Peribacillus simplex NBRC 15720 = DSM 1321: one gene and its partner. The protein of the gene in region 1 binds, or shares a complex with, the protein of each later gene. Links are inferred from orthologs where the notes say so. Each region holds a gene or a part of one and is shown on either strand. Other genes may lie near its edges. The genes, in order: dnaA and sirA.

The links.
Region 2: the proteins of dnaA (region 1) and sirA are in contact, whole or in part, in a crystal structure (PDB 4TPS), measured with the Bacillus subtilis proteins. The link is inferred for Peribacillus simplex NBRC 15720 = DSM 1321 from one-to-one orthologs.

The regions. Positions count from the first base shown.
Region 1 is NZ_CP017704.1:2,568,768-2,571,905, forward strand. The notes cover bases 158-2,955. They hold dnaA (chromosomal replication initiator protein DnaA), read right to left. Parts: upstream 2,333-2,955; coding sequence 983-2,332; downstream 158-982. Other genes in these bases: dnaN (DNA polymerase III subunit beta), read right to left, coding at 158-790. Also shown: more of dnaN, read right to left, coding at 1-157. UniProt on the Bacillus subtilis protein: Plays an essential role in the initiation and regulation of chromosomal replication. ATP-DnaA binds to the origin of replication (oriC) to initiate formation of the DNA replication initiation complex once per cell cycle.
Region 2 is NZ_CP017704.1:651,158-654,270, reverse strand. The notes cover bases 81-2,853. They hold sirA (sporulation inhibitor of replication protein SirA), read left to right. Parts: upstream 81-1,133; coding sequence 1,134-1,574; downstream 1,575-2,853. Other genes in these bases: BS1321_RS02940 (YneF family protein), read left to right, coding at 1,659-1,874; tkt (transketolase), read left to right, coding at 81-836. In the rest of the region: more of tkt, read left to right, coding at 1-80; BS1321_RS02935 (RrF2 family transcriptional regulator), read left to right, coding at 2,988-3,113. UniProt on the Bacillus subtilis protein: Inhibits DNA replication initiation during sporulation, preventing overinitiation and thus enforcing diploidy; probably the main regulator of sporulation replication initiation under Spo0A control.

The DNA of each region.
Region 1 (3,138 bases):
CATCCGTTTTGCTATCTGATGGAATCAAGCGTGATGTATCAGGATAATTCCCTTCAAGCAGTCTTGAGAAGAATAATAAATTTTCAGCTTTGAAAAGTACTTGGTTTTCGGTAATGACGATTTCAATGAGTTCGTTTGTATCATCAAGGATTTTACTCAACTCACTCAGACTTTTACCTGGGATTACAACGCTATAGGTCCCGGTAATTTTATTTTCTATTTTGGCTGTTCTCATTGCAAGCCTATGACTATCTGTTGCAATACAGGTCAATTCGTCATCTTGAACCTTCAAGTTTACACCTGTTAAGATGGGGCGTGTTTCTGACGTGGACACTGCAAAGCCAGTTTGGCGGATAAGGGTCTTTAAAAGGTCCGTTGGAAGTTTGAAAATATTTTCTTCTTCAATGATCGGAAGATGTGGATATTCCTCAGGATCCAGTCCATTTAGATTAAATTCAGCTTTACCTGAGCGAATAATCGTTTGAAAGTTGTTCTCCACTTCAATTTCTACAGTATCCATCGGCAGCTTTTTAACAATTTCACTAAAAAAACGAGCATTCAGGACAATACCGCCGCTACTTTTAACTTCAACAATCTCATCTCCGTCAACTTCAGCCGGAATGAATGATTGGATGGAGATATCTGAATCACTTCCTGTTAGAGTGACACCCTCACTAGTAACGCTTATTTTTATCCCTGTTAGAATCGGAATCGTCGTCCTCGATGTGACTGCTTTCATTACTTCTTGGACACTATGAACTAATCGATCTCTTTGGATTATAAATCTCATGTTTCATCCTCCAATTTTTTATTGCCGAATAGGCATATTTATTAATAATTTTTATTAAAAAAGATAGTAGTAATAGTAGTAGGGCCTGTTGATATGTGGATAAGTCCACTCAACCTAAGGAAAAACAGTCTATCCACATGTGGACAGACTGTGTGTAAGTAGTCGTCAGTTATGCACATTATCCAGAATCTATTATACCCTCAGCTGATCCTGGATTTCTTTAACCTGACGTTGAAGCTGGGTGTCCGTTTGCATGAGTTTAGAGATTTTTTCATGCGCATGGATAACGGTCGTATGATCGCGACCTCCAAATTCATCACCTATCTTGGGCAGGGATGAGTCCGTTAACTCCCTGGAAAGATACATGGCAATCTGTCTTGGAAAGGCTACGGATTTAGTCCGTTTTTTCGCCTTGAAATCCTCAAGTTTGACACTATAATGTTCACCGACCGTCTTCTGGATTTCTAAGATGGTGATTATTTTAGGTTTTGAGCTAGGTATGATGTCTTTTAATGCTTCAGCTGCCAAATCGGCATTTATATCTTTATTAATCAATGAAGAATAAGCGACGACACGGATAAGTGCTCCCTCAAGCTCACGAATATTGGAATCGATTTGGTTGGCAATATAGAGCATGACTTCATTTGGGATATCAAGACCCTCAGCTTTTGCCTTTTTACGCAATATGGCAATCCGCGTTTCTAGATCAGGAGGTGTGATATCCGTGATCAAGCCCCACTCAAACCTTGAACGGAGGCGATCCTCGAGTGTAGGTATCTCTTTTGGCGGGCGGTCACTCGAGATGACGATCTGTTTGCTTTCTTCATGCAACGCATTGAATGTATGGAAAAACTCCTCTTGAGTTTGTTCTTTTCCCGCAAGAAATTGAATATCATCAATTAATAAAACATCAACGCTTCGATATCTATCACGGAATTCCCCTGCTTTATTGTCCCGGATCGAGTTGATGAATTCATTCGTGAACTTTTCAGATGATAAATAAACGACCTTTGCATTCGGATTATGCTCAAGAACATAATGTCCGATTGCATGCATTAAATGAGTTTTTCCAAGACCTACGCCCCCGTATATGAATAAGGGATTATAGGCTTTGGCCGGAGCTTCTGCGACAGCGAGAGACGCGGCATGGGCAAAACGATTGCCGGAGCCGATGACAAATGTATCGAAGGTATTTTTCGCATTCAGCATATGTTGTGGAAATGCAGCATGCTCTTTATCCTGTTTTTTTATCTTTTTAGGCTGAACAGGAACGGTAAAATCATCATCTTCTTGATTGGGGGGAATGATGAATTTTGCTTCCAATTCCTCACCGGTAAGTTCAAACAATACATCGGAAATAAGATGGGAATAGCGTTCTTCAAGCCAATCCCTGGCAAATTCATTGGGAGCGGTGACTGTTAATGTATCACCTTGCAGTAAATAAGCCTTGGTTGATTTAAGCCAAGTTTCAAAGCTTGGTTTACTGATTTTTTTTTCGATTTTTCCGAGCGCCTGGTTCCAGAGGCTATCGATGTTATCCAAACTTATCCCTCCTTTGCAAAATATTTTTAATAATTGTATCTAAATGTATAGGCACAAATAAACTCATCGATTGCCATCTTTATATTAATTTTGACAGCAAAGGTTCGGTGAGCTGTATAAGGGATTTTTGTGTTGTGTAATTTGAAGTGCCTAAAAACTATATCTTGCGCTGTACAACCTTTGTACAGACTACATCTGGTGAGCCAGTGTAGATTTGAATGTTTATTCATCAACAGGTATTTTAAGAAATATATAATAAAGAAGAAAAAAGGGTTTTCGACAATATCCACCATCTGTGGACAGATTAATATACACAGGTCGAATAAACTATCCACAAGTTATGCACAGTCTGTGGATAACCGTTCCCTGTTGATAAAGTTATTCAGAGTGAAAACACAAATATAATATCAGAAAATCAGGCGTCTTGCAATGGGTTAGAAAACTTTATCCACAACTTACCGAGCTTGTGGGAAAAACTTTTCCACAGGCTACTGTTATGTGCAAAAGTCTATAAAATGGGTTGTGGATAGAAAAAAACATGTCGAATTTTATCCACAGATCATGATAATAGGCTCGAATTAATTTAATTTGAACCAAGTTGTTCAAGCCGGAAGACATGCATGATACAGATCGAAAGATGATTCAGGTTCATTCTTATTATTTGTCGAATGTTGTGTCGATCAAGGGAGGATTCATTGCGAATCTCATATTCGTGCTCATGGATAAAATGATGGAAATTTCCCTTTCCCCAAAAATTTCTATATCAGTTCGGGGCAAAATCATTTACAATAGGCTAGGTAGTAAAA
Region 2 (3,113 bases), 1.9 Mb from region 1 along the record:
TCAAAGGTGAGACTGATCTATTACCGGGTAATTACAGTGGCCGTAATATATGGTTCGGTGTACGTGAATTCGCTATGGGTGCGGCTTTAAATGGAATGGCACTTCATGGTGGACTAAAAGTATACGGAGGAACATTCTTCGTATTCTCTGATTATCTACGTCCTGCCATAAGAATGGCAGCACTAATGGGATTGCCTGTAAACTATGTATTCACTCATGACAGCATAGCTGTAGGGGAAGACGGACCGACTCATGAGCCAATTGAACAATTAGCCGCATTGCGTGCAATGCCTAACCTAGGGGTAATCCGTCCAGCTGATGGCAATGAAACTGCAGCAGCCTGGAAAGTGGCAATGGAGTCTACAAATAAACCAACTGCTCTTGTACTGACTCGTCAAGGGTTGCCAACAATAAAAGACACTTCCGAAACTGCGTATGAAGGTGTTTCAAAAGGGGCATACATCATCTCTGCTTCTAAGAAAGAAGTAGCCGATGCGTTACTTCTTGCGACTGGTTCCGAAGTGAACTTGGCTGTGGAAGCACAGAAAGCTTTAGCGAACGAAGGAATTGATGTTTCGGTAATCAGCATGCCATCATGGGATCGATTTGAAACTCAATCTAAAGAATATAAACAAAGCGTAATCAATCCGGCAGTGAAAAAACGTCTAGCTATCGAATTGGCTTCACCATTTGGTTGGGATCGTTATGCAGGTGATGAGGGTGAAATATTGGCCATTAATCATTTTGGAGCTTCTGCACCAGGCGGTAAAATCATGGAGGAATTCGGTTTCACTGTAGAAAATGTAGTTGCTCGTGTTAAGGAAATGCTTAAATAATAGTAATGGGGAACTGACACCAACTAACTTGGTGTCAGTTTTTTTAACAAAAACATTCCTATTTTATATAGAATGTGTTCTATTCTAAAGGAAATCTTCCATTCGACAAAAAAAGAAGAAAATTTCTCCAGCAAACAACATATCTTTTTAGTTTGTCAATATATAATGAGAATAAATAAAATTCGTTTAAATGTGTCAGTTAAAGGGGAAAGTTATCAATAGTGGAAAATGGTGGAGATTGTCCTGGTGGTTAGACGTTTTCGTGACCAAAATAGGAAAGCTAGGAGGCATTGGCTGATGAGAACCTATCAGATTTATTTAATCGAAGATGAATTTGCCCATCATTATTATGGAAGAGAAAAGCTATTTTTCAATTTGTTTTTGGAGTATATTCAAGCAAGGGGCAGACTGAAGAGTATTTTGCAAAAACAAATCGAATATGTCACCAAAACAGTCCCGATTATCCAGTTGCAGCTAGCTATTGAACAACGTTTGCAAAAAAAGATGAATTATTGGGCTCAAAATGGAAAATACTATTTAGAAAAAACAAACGGGTCAAGTAAAGCCGTTTTAATCATTCAGAATGAGTCCATTACTCTTAAAGCTGAAGGAGACTATGAAGCTGAGACGGCTTTCTTTGAAAGTATTCGAAAATATGAAGCGAGTTTTCTGGCCATTGATTTTGAACATGAAAAATACGGTTGGTTAAAACCGATAAAAGAAAGAAAATTTGTCTAAATGGGGGACTTTTCGGTAGCGGGTATTGTATAATAACCTTTGGTCTAGTACACTGATGTTAGACAACACGAAGGAGGAAATAGTATGTGGGTTTACATTCTAGTTGGCGTACTGGCATTGATTGCTGGAGTAGTGCTGGGATTTTTCATCGCTCGTAAATACATGATGGATTACTTAAAGAAAAATCCGCCAATTAACGAACAGATGTTGAAAATGATGATGATGCAAATGGGTATGAAACCATCCCAAAAGAAAATTAATCAAATGATGAGCGCCATGAATAAACAACAAACAAAATAAGATAGCATAAACCCTGATATATCAATGTTCTTGGAAGATTGGATGCAAAATTTTATATAATATCGAAATGGTTGATCCGTTTAGACTGAATCTTTCCACCGATTTTATATAAAATTTTGGTTTATCTTTCATTTTTGTTTCTTAAGCCACTTTTTCTGAATGAATGGTTCAGTAAAGGTGGTTTTTGTTTTGGAATAAATAGATAAAAGCAGAACAGTATTTACTGATTGAAGAAATTTATAAAGAACTCATATTTAAAAAAATAATTAGTGTAAAAGGTAAATCCTCATTCTATGTGAGGGCTTTTTTATTTGGAAAGTAAACACGCAAACAGAAAACAATACTTGTCCACACCTTCTATCAAAAGATGCATATACAGTATTAAGGAGGGTGTTAGAATGATAAATGATTTTGTAAAAAAATGCTTTGAGGATACTTGTTCGGTGTGGTTTCCTAAATGTGAACATAAATTTGAACACAAATGTAAATTTAAAGACAACAAATGGGAATCTAAATTCAAATGGAAATCCAAATGTAAATGTAAAAAATAAAAATCTTTTCTAATAATCTTTTTATTAAAGCACTTAACCAATAAAGAGTCAGTGAATATATAAAATTGATTTAAGTAAGCTTCCGAGTAATCGGGTGTTTTTTATTTGAATGAACTTTATAATAGAATAGCACATAACCTGAATTGGTCGAGTGCTTTTTTGTATTTATATAGGTTAGTTTTATTTCTGATGCCCAAATTAATTTCATAAAGGATCTATATTCATCATTCGCACCGTTATAAACCATAAAAATATGTGTTAATATTAAAGGAATCAAAATTTTTTTTAGTAAAATCTAAAGATGAAGAAAGAATGATTGAATCGTTGTCATTAATTGTGAATTTAGTTTATCTATAATTAAGGTTTAAGTTATTCGATAATTTTAACACCGAGTCTTTTTTTAAGGGTCTTTAACTCCGGCAATATTAAAAGAGTAAAGTGAGGATTTAATTGCAATAATAATGTAATCAACATAGTTGACGAACCTGTTGAGTCTTTTGAGTTGACATTATCAACTGTAAATATTAATATTACAGTAATCTCCTTGAGGAGGATGCATAAAGTGAATAGTGATTTTACAATAGCTGTGCATAGTTTGGTCTATTTAGCTTATTTACCAGATCATATGGCAAGCAGTGAGTCTATCGCAGAAAACGTTTGTACAAACTCGGCAAGGATTCGGAAAATG